2 regions of the Pantoea sp. BRR-3P genome follow, and region 1 is predicted to be linked to the other one. Evidence: predicted binding sites of a transcription regulator. Region 1 holds the regulator's gene; the other holds the start of a gene.
What was found. The regulator LexA, encoded in region 1, represses DNA repair genes until DNA is damaged. The targets are predictions, from matches to a motif close to TNCTGTATGTACATACAGNA.
Positions count from the first base shown of each region.

Region 2: mutH (DNA mismatch repair endonuclease MutH) is a predicted target of LexA. The motif match lies at 4,214-4,233, and genes of this name have one in related genera.

Region 1 covers NZ_CP155066.1:3,690,351-3,697,817, reverse strand. The annotation lists gene ubiC (chorismate lyase) at 1-55, shown strand, start outside; gene ubiA (4-hydroxybenzoate octaprenyltransferase) at 62-946, shown strand; gene plsB (glycerol-3-phosphate 1-O-acyltransferase PlsB) at 994-3,417, opposite strand; gene AAGR08_RS17120 (diacylglycerol kinase) at 3,545-3,913, shown strand; gene lexA (transcriptional repressor LexA) at 4,019-4,633, shown strand; gene dinF (MATE family efflux transporter DinF) at 4,768-6,090, shown strand; gene AAGR08_RS17105 (CsbD family protein) at 6,255-6,467, shown strand; gene zur (zinc uptake transcriptional repressor Zur) at 6,539-7,060, opposite strand.
Region 2 covers NZ_CP155066.1:652,159-659,625, forward strand. The annotation lists gene aas (bifunctional acyl-ACP--phospholipid O-acyltransferase/long-chain-fatty-acid--ACP ligase) at 1-520, shown strand, start outside; gene lplT (lysophospholipid transporter LplT) at 517-1,707, shown strand; gene AAGR08_RS02960 (NADP(H)-dependent aldo-keto reductase) at 1,789-2,829, opposite strand; gene AAGR08_RS02965 (YgdI/YgdR family lipoprotein) at 2,974-3,192, opposite strand; gene mutH (DNA mismatch repair endonuclease MutH) at 3,298-3,984, opposite strand; gene rppH (RNA pyrophosphohydrolase) at 4,668-5,195, shown strand; gene ptsP (phosphoenolpyruvate--protein phosphotransferase) at 5,208-7,454, shown strand.

The sequences.
Region 1 (7,467 bases):
TACTGAACTGTTTTTACCTGCGTCGCCGCTGTATCGCGCGCTGGACCAAGGATAAATGACCGTGCAAAACACTCTTCCCATGACCAAATGGCAGGCTTACCGCCGGCTGATGCGTATCGATAAACCGATCGGCACCGTTTTACTGTTGTGGCCGACGATGTGGGCGCTGTGGCTTTCCGGCATGGCGATTCCGCCGCTGCCGGTGCTGCTGGTATTTGTCCTCGGCGTTATTGTGATGCGTGCAGCGGGCTGCGTGATCAACGATTACGCTGACCGCAAAATCGATGGTCATGTTAAGCGTACCGCTTCACGTCCACTGGCCAGCGGTGCGGTGACTGAGAAGGAGGCCAAACTGCTGTTTGCCGGCCTGGGAATTCTGGCATTTATGCTGGTGTTGACCATGAACACCATGACCATTTTGCTCTCCTTTGGCGGCCTGGCGCTGGCATGGGTGTATCCGTTTATGAAGCGCTACACGCATCTGCCGCAGGTGGTGCTGGGCGCGGCGTTTGGCTGGGCGATTCCGATGGGATGGGCCGCAGTTAGTGAGTCCTTACCTTTGGTTTGCTGGTTAGTATTCCTGGCGAATATCTGCTGGACGGTGGCCTATGACACGCAATATGCGATGGTTGACCGCGATGACGATGTGAAGATTGGCGTGAAGTCGACGGCCATTTTGTTTGGTCGTTACGACAAGCTGATTATCGGTCTGCTGCAGCTGGCGACGCTCGCCCTGATGGCGTTGGTCGGAATGATGCTCCATTTGAACGGCGCGTTTTATTGGTCGCTGTTACTCGCCGCGGGACTGTTTGTGCATCAGCAGAAGCTGATTGCTCAGCGCGAGCGCGATGCCTGCTTCCAGGCGTTTCTGAATAACAACTATGTGGGCATGGTGTTATTTATCGGCATCTTGCTCAGCACCGTGCCGTTCGCCGATTTGCTGTAAACAAAAAAGGCGCACCGAAGTGCGCCTTTTTATCGCGGGTCGCCAAATTAATCGTGCGCGACCGCGCTCTCAATTGTCAGACGCACATCGCTTGTCACTAACTCCGCCAGCATCTGCCACATCATATGACTACGTTCTGCATCTGCATCACCTTTGTCACTGATATAGCCTTCATCGCGCAGCGTCAGTACCAATGCGGTAAACACCGCTTTATCGAAGAACTCCGGCGCGTTGATACCGTGCAGCACTGAGAGACGTTGAGCCAGCGTGCGGCTCTCTTTCTCCAGCGTGCCACGGTTGATCGCCGGTTTCGCGCTGAGAATGGCGAAGGTAATTGCAAAGCGCTGCAACGTTTCACGAATACCCGCTGCCAGCAGCTGCAATGAACGATGACGTGCCGGGCTCATTTTGAGCTGGCCATCCTGCAGTGTAATCAGCCCCTGACGCGCCATTTCTACGCACAGTGCATTCAGCAGGGCGGGCAGCTCAGCATTATCCCAACGCAGGAACAACTCGCTCTTCAGCATTGGATACACCAGGCTAACCTGGCGCAGCAACTCTGCTTCGCTGATTTCACGATGCTGCTGCACGATGGCGGCGATCAACGATGGCATCACCAGCATATGATGGATATTGTTACGGTAGTAAGTCATCAGCACCGCCTGCTCGCGCGGCAGAATGATGATGTCGCCAATGTTGTCTTGCTCAGTCTCGAACTTGTTCATGCCCATGGCGTGATCAAGCAGTGCTTCGGCGCTCATATCCGGCACGGTTGCTTCCGGCGAATAGGGCACGTTACGCAGCAGTTGGGTGTAGCACTCCAGCTGCTCAATCAACTGTTCGCGAGTGAGTGAACGCTGACGTGAGGCCAGTAGCGCGGTGACGCACAGGTTCATGGCATTCGCGGCACCGGCTTCGTTGATGCGCACCATCAGCTTCGCCGCAATGTCATTTACGGCTGGCGTCATCCAGGCTGGACGTTGGGGTTCGATAGGATCGATCGCATCACGCCATTCCGGCACGTTTTTGTTCAGATAGTTCATCAAGGGCAGCGGTTCGCCAAAGTTGACGTAGCCCTGACCAAGATTGCGCAGCTTACGTAAGCCGCGCACCATCTGCAGGAAACTCTCTTTCTCTTTGGCCGCGCCACGCAGTTCTTTCGCGTAAGTGCCCACTTCCATCACGTGCTCATAACCAATATAAATTGGCACGAAAGTGATGGGACGGCTGCCGCCGCGCAGCATGGCTTGCAGCGTCATTGATAGCGTGCCGGTTTTCGGATCCAACAATCTACCGGTACGCGAGCGCCCGCCTTCCACAAAATATTCCACCGAGTAACCACGGCTAAACAGCTCGCCGAGATATTCACGGAACACGGTGGAATAAAGTTTATTGCCCTTGAAGGTACGACGAATAAAGAACGCGCCAAGACGACGGAAAATCGGGCCCGCAGGCCAAAAGTTCAGGTTGATACCTGCAGCAATGTGCGGCGGCACCAGGCCTTGATGATATAGCACGTAGGAAAGCAACAAATAGTCCATATGGCTGCGGTGGCAGGGCACATAAACAATCTCATGTCCATCCTGCGCCAGCTGACGTACGCGCTCGCCACCGTGAACGTTGATGCCTTGATACAGCCGGCTCCACAGCCAGCCCATCACGCGGTCAGTCACTTTAATCGCTTCGTAGGAGAAGTTTGCCGCCACTTCTTCCATCATTTCGACGGCGTTCTGCTGGGCTTTCTCATGTGAGATCTTTTTGCTGCGCGCCTCATCTTCTACCGCTTTTTCAATCGCCTTGGATTGCAATAGCTTGTTGAAGAGATCCTGGCGTGCAGGCAGACGTGGACCCACCGCGGCCAGACGCTGGCGAGCAAAATGAATGCGCGCGACACGCGCCAGCTTCTGTGCAATCGACTTATCAGTGCCGTGTTCGGTCGCCATCTGACGTAACGAAACGGTTTGCGAGAAGCGGACAAAGCTATCGCGACCGTGCCACAAAATGGCGAAGAATTTCTGTACGCCATTCAGAACGCGCAGATGGGGTGTGGATTCACCTGATGTTTCACGTCCCGGCGCGCGGCCAAACATCACCGCGACCGGCAACATTTGTACATCGAGCTGCGGGTTGCTGCGGTGTAAATCCAGATAATCGTGGAACAGCTTTACCGATTCGGGATTGGCCACGAAATAGGGAATAACGCGTGGGCCATCGTGAATAAACACGTGGCGCGGCAGCAAGGTGCCATCGATCTCTAGCGGAGCCAGCGGATCGGGCAAATCGTGTTTCAGACATTGTGCACGAAGTGTGAGCAAGTCAGCCTTTGAATCATAAGGCAAAACATACATCACTGGACGTGTCGGATCGATTCCGTGTTCAGAGATAGGATCGGTCGGAATGACCTTACTTTTTACCAAAATAGAGAGTGGTAAATTCAATAATTTGTAATAGAGTTTACGCCAACCTGACATAGACAACTTAAAGCCTCTTGTTAGCAAAGCGCGGCAAGCATACCAGAAAGTGCAGCGAAGATCTGTGGCTCTGCCACCTCATACTGCCCACACATTGACGTCAAAATAGATCAAGGGTTCCATAAACATGGCAAATAACGTCACCGGTATTGTAAGAATAGTGAAAGCAGCCGGTTATTCCTGGCAGGGGCTGCGTGCCGCATGGCAGCACGAGGCGGCATTCCGCCAGGAAGCGATAGCCGCGCTGGTGGCGATTATCGTGGCCTGTTGGCTGGATGTAGACGCCATTTCCCGCGTGCTGATGATTGGCTCCGTGGTACTGATTGTCATTGTCGAAATCCTTAATAGTGCCATTGAATCCGTCGTTGACCGCATTGGCCAGGAGCAACATCCCTTATCAGGGCGCGCCAAAGATATGGGCTCGGCTGCGGTATTGCTGACTATCTTACTGGCTCTTTTTGTTTGGATCGTGCTGCTCTGGACGCATTTGAGATAGCCATTCCAGATTCATCAAACCGCTGATTTTTCCCTCTGTTACGGTTTTCATTTCGCCAATACCTGTATATACTCACAGCGACTGTATAAACAACCAGGGGGCGGGATGAAAGCGTTAACTGCACGGCAGCAACAGGTCTATGACCTGATTCGCGACCATATTAACCAGACGGGCATGCCGCCAACGCGTGCGGAAATTGCTGCGCAACTGGGATTTCGCTCGCCCAATGCTGCTGAAGAGCATCTGAAAGCGCTGGCGCGTAAAGGCGTAATTGAAATTGTTTCCGGCGCATCGCGCGGGATTCGCTTATTAATGGAAGAAGAGCCGAGCGAAGGCTTGCCATTAATTGGCCGTGTCGCTGCGGGCGAGCCGCTGCTGGCACAGGAGCATATTGAAGCGCACTATCAGGTGGATGCAAACCTGTTCAAACCCAGCGCGGATTTCCTGCTGCGTGTGAGCGGTATGTCGATGAAAGACATCGGTATTATGGATGGTGACTTGCTGGCGGTGCATAAAACGCAGGAAGTGCGTAACGGACAGGTGGTCGTAGCGCGCATTGATGACGAAGTCACGGTCAAACGCTGGAAAAAGCAGGGCGCGATTGTCCATCTTCTGCCGGAAAATAACGATTTCCAACCGATTGTGGTAGATACCCGCGAGCAATCACTGACCGTTGAAGGCCTGGCCGTTGGGATCGTGCGTAACGGCGAATGGCTCTGATTCGTTCCTGATTCCCTCCTACTGCGGCGGCGTATGCTGCGCTGGCCGCAGTCTGCTAGTTTCTTCTTTTTGACATTTTCTGCGGCACTGTCGGGCGCAATCACGCTGGTTACCGCAAATAACGGAATGGGCTGATGCAGCTGTTTTCCCCTTCAGATAAAGCGCTTTGGCGGCTGGCGCTGCCGATGATCCTCTCTAACATCACCGTTCCATTGTTGGGCGTGGTGGATACTGCCGTTATTGGTCATCTCGATAGCCCGATTTATCTTGGGGGCGTCGCCGTGGGTACCACGGCAACCAGTTTTCTCTTTATGCTCTTGCTGTTTCTGCGCATGAGTACCACTGGCCTTACCGCGCAGGCGTTTGGTGCCAATGACAAAACGGCGCTGGCACGCGCCCTGACCCAACCGCTGTTGATTGCTTTGGTTTTTGGTTTGCTATTTATGGTGCTGCGAACGCCGGTAAGCAGTTTGGCAGCCGCATTAATGGGCGGCAGCCCAGAAGTGCAGCAGCAGGCCAAAATTTTCATTGAGATTCGCTGGCTTAGCGCGCCCGCCACCTTGGCTAATCTGGTTATTCTTGGTTGGCTGTTAGGCGTGCAGTATGCGCGTGCGCCGATGGTATTGCTTATCGTCGGGAATCTGGTGAATATCCTGCTCGACCTTTTATTTGTCCTTCAGCTGCATTGGGGAGTGGCCGGTGCAGCGGCGGCAACGGCGCTGGCTGAATATGTCACGCTGGGAGTAGGTTTGTGGATGGTGGCGCGCGTACTCAAACTGCGCGGTATTCATTTCGCTCTACTAAAAAGCAGCTGGCGTGGCGATGCCGCGCGGTTGTTCCGTCTTAATCGCGACATCATGCTGCGCTCATTAATGCTTCAAATCTGCTTTGCATCCCTGACCATTCTGGGGGCGCGCATTGGTCCTGATGTGGTGGCGGTTAATGCCGTATTGCTGATGTTCCTCACTTTTACCGCCTACGCGCTAGATGGCTTTGCTTATGCGGTTGAAGCCTGCTCGGGTGAAGCGGTAGGCGCGAAAGATCGCAGTCGATTAATACTTATCTGGCACGCGGCCTGCCGTCAGGCCTGTTTTGTCGCCGCATTATTTGCCCTGATTTATGCGTTCACGGGGCCGCAGATTGTGGCCATGCTGACATCACTGGAAGCGTTGCGTGAAATGGCCGACAGATATCTCATCTGGCAGGTGATATTGCCGTTGATAGGCGTCTGGTGTTATCTGCTGGATGGCATGTTTATTGGTGCGACGCGTGGTCGTGAGATGCGTAATAGCATGATGATAGCCGCCATGGGTTATGGCCTGACGCTGCTAACATTGCCCTGGCTTGGTAACCACGGTTTATGGCTGGCGATAACGGTATTCCTGGCGCTACGAGGGGTGACGCTGTGGCTGATGTGGCGCGGTCATTGGCAGCGCCACAGCTGGTTTAATGCCTGAATAAGCGAAGCGTAACCTACAGATTAATCTGTAATTTCCTGCAAACTTCGAAGCGGCAACTATAATTAACTCATACGGCGCAGATGAATAGCGCATCGTGTGGGTATGTTCTTTGATATACAGAGAATGTATCCGTCTCACTCAGGATGAAGTGGAGGATTATTATGAATAAAGACGAAGCTGGTGGAAACTGGAAGCAGTTCAAAGGGAAAGTGAAGGAGAAGTGGGGCAAGCTTACGGATGATGATATGACCGTGATCGAAGGTAAACGCGATCAGCTTGTCGGTAAAATCCAGGAACGCTACGGTTATGCGAAAGATCAGGCAGAGACCGAAGTGAAAGACTGGGAAAGCCACAACAAAGATTACCGCTGGTAATCGACGTCTTATTAAGGACGATGCTCCTACCCACCGATCATTATGATCGGGTCGGCACAAGGAAGTGCCAATTAAGCCTTTCTCACCCGCTTTTTACTCTCACTCTGATGGTCGTGTTCGCAACTATCATGCCGCGTACAAGCCGCAACTTCCGTGCAATTCTCGCATAAGCCATGTGCTTCAATCACCGTATGACGCAGTGAAAACCCCGCCTGATCTGCCAGTGTCGCAATGGTTTTTTCCACTCCATGTGCATGCTTTTCACTTACCGCCGCGCAGCCATCACACACCAGCATCACAGAAGTGTGCGCTGGTTCGTCGAAATGGTGGCAAACCACATAGCTATTATTCGATTCCACGCGGTGAATGAATCCCTGCTCCAGCAGAAAATCCAGTGCACGATAAATCGTGGGCGGTTTGGCTTGAGGTTCACTGACGCGCAGCTGATCCAGCAGGTCGTAAGCGCTAATTGATCCATTTTGCTCAGCCATCAGACGCAATACTTCAGCGCGCTGAGTAGTAAGGCGCACGCCGCGGTCAAGGCAGAGTGATTCAGCCTGGGTAAGCAGCTGTTCGGGCGTGAGGTTAGACATGAGCATTCTCCGGGTTGCAGGTTATGTTATTTTATCACACAATTTTTTCTACTGCTGTTATTGCTTTTTTAGGCGTGTTTTCTGCTAAAAAAACCGGTTAATCAATTTGTTACCGTTCCACTTTGTATTGACCTTCAGTTTTTGCCCATTTTCCCGATGTAAACCTCTATGTAGCCAAGGCAACGGCCGCTGGGATTTTGCTTTGCAACTCACCAGGTTAGCGTCTATGGTTCAAAAGGTCTTAAGTAATTTCTGGTATCAATTTAAACACTGTTAATTTTTCTGCATAAAAACACAGCGGAATGGTGTGAAAGCATCCAATTCTGCGAATAGCAGTGCTATTTCCTTTCAATTCACAGCAATGAAGCGTTAGCCATGGTTCAGAATAGCGGCTAACTAAACTGTTC
Region 2 (7,467 bases), 1.2 Mb from region 1:
GATTTCGGTGCCGGGCATTGAGCAGGGCGGTCGCCTGCAGTTGCGTGGTCCAAACGTGATGAACGGTTATCTGCGCGTAGAGAATCCAGGCGTGTTGGAAGTGCCGGTGGCCGATAACGGCGAAGGCGAGATGGAAGCAGGCTGGTACGACACCGGCGATATCGTCAGCTTTGATGAAGGCGGTTTCTGTCAGATTCAGGGCCGTGCGAAGCGCTTCGCAAAAATTGCCGGTGAGATGGTATCGCTGGAAATCGTTGAGCAGATTGCGCTGAAAGCCTCGCATGAGAAGCAGCATGCCGCATCGTTGCGTCCGGACGGCAATCGTGGTGAAGCGTTGGTGTTGTTCACCACCGACACGGTATTGAGCCGCGACACGCTGCTGAAAGCCGCGCGTGAGATTGGTGCGCCGGAGCTGGCGGTGCCGCGCGACATCCGCGTGATGAAGCAGCTGCCAATGCTGGGCAGCGGCAAACCGGACTATGTCAGCCTCAGACAGCTGGCGGAAGAGGAGCAGGTATGAGCCAGCCGTTAAATAGGGATACACCGCTGCTATCGCGCAGCATGCTGGCGGTAATTGTGGCGCAGTTCTTCTCGGCATTCGGTGATAATGCGCTGCTGTTCGTGACGCTGGCGGTGCTGAAAAATCAGTACTATCCGGACTGGAGCCAGCCGATCCTGCAAATGCTGTTTGTGGCGACTTACATTCTGCTCGCACCGTTTGTCGGTCAGATGGCGGATAGCTTCGCCAAAGGCCGGGTAATGATGTTTGGCAACAGCCTCAAGCTGCTGGGCGCGCTAATCATCTGCTTTGGCTTCAATCCGTTCCTCGGCTACACGCTGGTGGGAATTGGTGCGGCGTCCTATTCACCCGCTAAGTACGGCATCCTGACGGAAATCACCCACGGTGAACGCTTAGTTAAAGCCAATGGCTTAATGGAAGGCTCGACCATAGCGGCGATTCTGCTGGGCTCCGTGGCGGGCGGTATTCTGGCGGACTGGAATCTGGTCGCCGCGCTGGTGGTGTGCGCCATGACGTATGCGATGGCGGTGGTGGCGAATATCTTTATTCCGCGTCTAACGGCGGCGCGTCCGGGCCAGAGCTGGCACTTTGGCGCGATGCTGCGCAGTTTCGTGGCGGCGACTAAAATACTGTGGCGCAACGGCGAGACGCGTTTCTCGCTGCTCGGCACCAGCTTGTTCTGGGGCGCGGGCGTGACGCTGCGTTTCCTGCTGGTGCTGTGGGTGCCGGTGGCGCTCGGCATCAGCGACAATAAAACCCCAACCACGCTGAATGCGATGGTGGCGATTGGCATCGTAATTGGTGCGGCGGCGGCGGCGAAACTGGTGACGCTGCAAACCGTGCGCCGTTGCATGCCAGCTGGCGTGCTGATTGGGGTGATGGTGGTCGTGTTCGCGCTGCAACAGAGTTTGCTGAATGCCTATCTGATATTAATGCTGATTGGTGCACTGGGCGGTTTCTTCGTGGTGCCGCTCAATGCGCTACTGCAGGAGCGCGGCAAGGATACCGTGGGTTCGGGTAACGCGATTGCGGTGCAGAACCTTGGTGAGAACACCGCCATGCTGCTGATGCTGGGATTGTACACGGTGGCGATCAAGCTGGGTGCGCCAGCAGTGGCGACCGGCGTAGGATTCGGTGCGATCTTCGCCGTGGCGATTGCGCTCTTATGGTGGAAAAGCCGTCGTTAAATCGTGCAGTAAATGAATGGGTCGCCATGAATGGCGACCCTACGATTGACATGTAGGGTGCGCATTAATGCGCACCTGGTTTTAAGGCGCGGGATAAGTAAACTGGCGGTGAATCGCTTCCAGCTCCTCTAACACCTCGGCGTTCAGCGTCAGATTGAAACTCTCCACGTTAACCTTCAGTTGCTCCATCGTGGTGGCGCCCAATAGGGTGCTGGCAACAAACGGCTGCTGACGCACATAGGCCAGCGCCATCTGCGAGGGATCCAGGTTGTGCTTCTTCGCAAGATCCACGTAGGCAGCAATCGCCTGCTGTGACTGATCGCCGCTGTAGCGCGTGAAGCGGCTGAATAGCGTATTGCGCGCACCGGCCGGTTTTGCCCCGTTCAGATATTTACCGCTCAAGGTACCAAACGCCAGGCTGGAGTAAGCCAACAGCTCAACGCCTTCATGCTGGCTGATCTCTGCCAAACCCACCTCGAAACTCCGGTTCAGCAGGCTATACGGATTCTGGATGGTGACGATACGCGGCAGCTCATGCTTTTCCGCCAGCTGCAGGTAGCGCATCACGCCCCACGCGGTTTCATTCGATACACCAATGTAACGAATCTTACCGGCGCGCACTTGTTCCGTCAGCGCTTCCAGCGTTTCCAGCAGCGTCACTGGCACGCTGGAATCGGTATATTGATAGCCCAGCTTGCCAAAATAGTTGGTCTGGCGCTGCGGCCAGTGCAGCTGATAGAGATCGAGATAGTCGGTATTCAGGCGTTTCAGGCTGGCATCCAGCGCTTCACGGATGTTTTTGCGATCCAGAGCCTGGTGCGGGCGAATCGATGCATCGGCACCGCGCACTGGCCCCGCCACTTTACTGGCCAGAATGATTTTGTCGCGGCTGCCGCGCTTTTTCAGCCAGCTACCAATGTACTGTTCAGTTAAACCCTGGGTTTCCGGGCGCGGCGGCACCGGATACATTTCCGCAGTATCAATCAGATTTATGCCGCTGCTAACTGCGTAATCGAGTTGTGCGTGGGCGTCGGCTTCGCTGTTCTGCTCACCAAACGTCATGGTTCCAAGCCCCAGCTGACTCACTTCCAGCGTGCTATGGGGAATACGGTGATAGTGCATGTGCCGGCATCCTATTTTCATTATGAAAGGGAATGTTGTGTCCTGTGGGACTATAGCGTGTGAAGCGGCGCGGAAGGAAGGGGGGAAAGTTCGGGAAATCGCCTGCACAGGGAGAAAACGTGTGCAGGCGATGTAATTTGGCACTTAACGCTCAATGATGGTCGAGACCTCATCACCATTGATCTGCATCTGATGGCCTTGCTCATCGGTGTACTGCACTAAACCGGTCTCTTTATCAATGGCGGGCTTACCATCGGTCATAATCATACGACCATCTTTGGTCGCCATCACGTAATCACTACTGCAACCACTCATCAATACCGCAGCCAACATGACACCCACTGCACTTACCAACCCTTTCATTCTTCTCTCCTTCCAACGACTTCAACAGCAAAAGTGTAGTAATAAATGCTTTCGCCGTTAGGAGTAATCGCATCATTCCTAAAATTTATCGGCAGAAAAGTGCATTTACATTAGAAAATGACGGGCGAGCAAAGGACCGGTGAAGCTTTTCTTTAAATAAAAACCGCGTGGCAGCGTCATGATAGGCTCGCCGTGTTGGCCAATGGCTTCCGTCAACGCTTTGCTGTTCGCCGCTTTAGGACGGATTTGTAGCCAGGCGCCGTGACGTGCGGTGATGCGCTCTACCTGACCCAGCACAATCATATCCATTAGCTCTTCCCAATCCTCACGCAGCTGCTGTTCCTCTTCTTCGCTGGGATGCCACAGCAAAGGCGATCCCACGCGGCGATCGGCTAGTGGTATGCCACGATCGCCTTCGATCGGGATCCACAGCACGCGCGCCAGCTTGTGGCGCACATGGCTGGTTTCCCAGGTGACGCCGCTGTTACCGGTAAGCGGCGCAACGCACACGAAGGTGGTTTCCAGCGGTTTGCCTTGCGCATCCACCGGAATGGTTTTCAATTCAATGCCGAGATGGGCGAAATCCTGCTCGGCTTTGCTGCCCGCGCTGGCGCCCAGATGCAGCTCTAACAGCATACCCACCCAGCCTTTGTCACGCTTCAGGTTTGGCGGAATGGGCAGGTTAAGCTGTGCCGCCAGCGCGGCAAATGTTTGGCCGGCCAGTCGCTGTGCGCGCTGCAGTAATTCCGCTTCATTTTCCGGTGGCGACGGCAATAACGGTGAGGAGTGCATGGTAAAACTCACATTGGTTGAAGAGTGAACAGTAAAAGCTGGCTGAATTTGTCCACATGGCAGATACGTGAATAAGTGTGATAATAGCATGATTCAGCGTGCTTTTTTTAGATTGATGCCCGTTAACAGCAGAAGTGCTATTAAGGTTATCCCAGCTTGTTATCGACAATGAACAGATGTTGAACCTAGTTATCCACAGAAAAGTGGGATAACCCCTGGTTATGAAGATACCTGTTTCCATTTACAGCCTTGACTTTCGCGTTTTGAACGCTTTTTTTCCTTTCTTTGACCAGGTTTAGGGCATTCTCTGTGGATAAAAACGCCGCTGATGGATCTTTAACCGATCGCCAAAAAGCAAATGTGAGTAAAGGACGATCCTCTTAGGATTTAGTCGACGATTTTTTAATAACTCGCTGAAAAATAATTTTTTTTGTGCGTTTCACTTATTGTTTTGTAAGAGTTTTCTGAAGTGGTTATTCACTTCATTCCCGTGTTCTGCACAACGCTATCCACAGAAAAGGTGAATAAGATCGGCCATAATTCCCGCTTGCTGTTTATAACTTGGCTTATCTCTGTGAGTTATCCTGTTTTTATTCCGTTATCACCCTCAGTATCCAGTGGTTTACCGCCTGTAAGGAGTGTGAAACAATCAGGCTATTCAAATTTAGCTTTGAGGTAGTCCAGTGATCGATGATGATGGCTACCGCCCGAATGTTGGTATCGTAATCTGCAACAGGCAAGGACAAGTGTTATGGGCCAGGCGCTTTGGACAGCACTCCTGGCAATTTCCTCAGGGAGGCATCAATCCGGGTGAAACTGCTGAACAGGCGATGTATCGCGAACTGTTCGAAGAAGTGGGCTTACACCGCAAAGATGTTCGAATACTTGCTTCAACCCGTAACTGGTTACGTTACAAGTTGCCAAAACGTTTGGTGCGTTGGGACACAAAGCCGGTGTGTATCGGCCAGAAACAAAAGTGGTTTCTTCTGCAGTTAATGTGTAGTGACGCGAAGATCAATGTGCAGCACAGCAGCACGCCCGAGTTTGATGGTTGGCGCTGGGTTAGCTTCTGGTATCCGGTACGTCAGGTCGTCTCTTTCAAGCGCGATGTTTATCGCCGCGTAATGAAAGAATTCGCTGGCGTGGTGATGTCTATGCAGGAGAGTGCGGGGCAGCGCAATAACGCCGCCCAACGACGTAAAAGAGGATAGGCCACGCCCTTTATGCTCACTCAGTTGCGCGAAATAGTAGAAAAAGTGGCGAGTGCTCCACGTCTGAATGAAGCACTCGACATTCTGGTAAACGAAATTTGCCTTGCGATGGAAACCGAGGTTTGCTCGGTTTATCTCGCCGATCACGATCGTCGTTGCTACTACCTGATGGCGACACGCGGACTAAAAAAGCCGCGTGGTCGTACGGTCACGCTGGCATTTGACGAAGGCATTGTTGGCCTTGTCGGACGCTTAGCCGAGCCGATCAACCTCGCCGATGCTCAGAGCCATCCCAGCTTCAAATACATTCCTTCTGTTAAAGAGGAGCGTTATCGCTCCTTCCTCGGTGTCCCGATTATCAGCCGCCGCCAGCTGCTTGGCGTGTTGGTTGTGCAGCAGCGCGAGCACCGCCAGTTCGATGAAAGCGAAGAGTCGTTTCTCGTCACGCTTGCCACGCAAATGGCCGGCTTGCTGTCGCAATCGCAGCTTGGCCAACTGTTTGGCCAATTCCGCCAGACGCGCGTCAAAGCGATTGCCGCTGCGCCTGGCGTGGCGGTTGCGCCAGGTTGGGTAGATGAAACCCAGCCGCTGCTCGATCAGGTCACTGCCGCTTCCACGCTGGACGTGCAGCGCGAGCGCGAGCGCCTGGTGCTGGCAATGGGTGAGGCGGGCAACGAATTTCGCCGCTTCAGTAAACGCTTTGCCGCCAGCGTGCAGAAAGAGAGTGCGGCGATCTTCGATCTCTATTCGCATCTGCTCACGGATGCGCGGCTGAAAAAAGATCTTTTTGACGAGATCGATCGCGGATCGGTCGCGGAATGGGCAGTCAAGACGGTGATCGAGAAGTTCGCCGAACAGTTCGCTAATCTGCAGGATCAATATTTACGCGAGCGCGCCGGCGATTTGCGCGTGCTCGGTCAGCGTCTGCTCTTTCACCTCGATGATTCGCTGGTGGGCACCAATGCCTGGCCGGAACGCTTCGTACTGGTTGCCGATGAACTCACAGCCACCACCCTGGCCGAACTGCCGCAGGAGCGTTTAGCCGGCGTGGTGGTCCGCGACGGTGCGTCAAACTCGCATGCGGCGATTTTGACGCGCGCGATGGGCATTCCAACCGTGATGGGCGCGGATATCCTGCCCGCGCAGCTTAACAAACGGCTGCTGATTGTTGACGGCTACCGCGGCGAAGTGCTGATCGATCCTGAACCGGTGTTGGTACAGGAATATCAGCGTTTGATCAGTGAAGAGAACGCGCTGAGCAAAATGGCTGAAGGCGTGGTTGAGCAATCCGGTGAGCTGAAAAGCGGCGAGCGCGTGCAGGTGATGCTGAATGCAGGCCTCAGCCCGGAACATGAACAGGCGCTCGACAGTTGGGTTGACGGCATTGGCCTGTATCGCACCGAAATCCCGTTTATGCTGCACAACGGCTTCCCTTCCGAAGAGGAACAGGTGGCGCAGTACCAGGGCATGCTGCAGCTGTTTTACGATAAGCCGGTCACGCTACGCACGCTGGATGTGGGGGCTGATAAACAGCTGCCGTATATGCCGATCAGTGAAGAGAATCCCTGCCTTGGCTGGCGCGGCATTCGTTTAACGCTCGATCAGCCGGAAATCTTCCTGGTGCAGGTGCGTGCCATGCTGCGTGCCAATGTGGCGTCTGGCAACCTGAGCATTTTACTGCCGATGATTAGCCATATTGATGAGATCGATGAAGCGCGTCGTCTGATTGATCGTGCTGGTCGTGAAGTGGAAGAGATGCTGGGGTATGTGATTCCCAAGCCGCGGATTGGTATTATGATCGAAGTGCCCTCGATGCTATTTATGATCCCGCATCTGGCGGATCGCATTGATTTTATTTCGGTGGGCACCAACGATCTCACGCAATATTTGCTGGCAGTGGATCGCAACAACACGCGCGTGGCGAACCTGTATGATTCGCTGCATCCGGCAATGCTGCGGGCGCTGCACACCATTGCCAGCGAAGCCCGCGAGGCCAAACTGGAGCTCTGCTTGTGTGGTGAAATGGCCGGCGATCCGATGTGTGTCGCGCTGTTAGTGGGCATGGGCTATCACCACCTCAGCATGAACGGCAAGAACGTGCCGCGCGTGAAATATCTGCTGCGTCATCTCGATTTCGAGGAAGCGCAGAAATTGAGCGAGCATGGATTGGCGGCGCATACGGCATCAGAAGTACGTCACCTGGTTTCAACCTTTATGGAGCGTCGCGGTTTAGGCGGCCTGATTCGCGGCGGGCGTTAACGGTTACATCTTG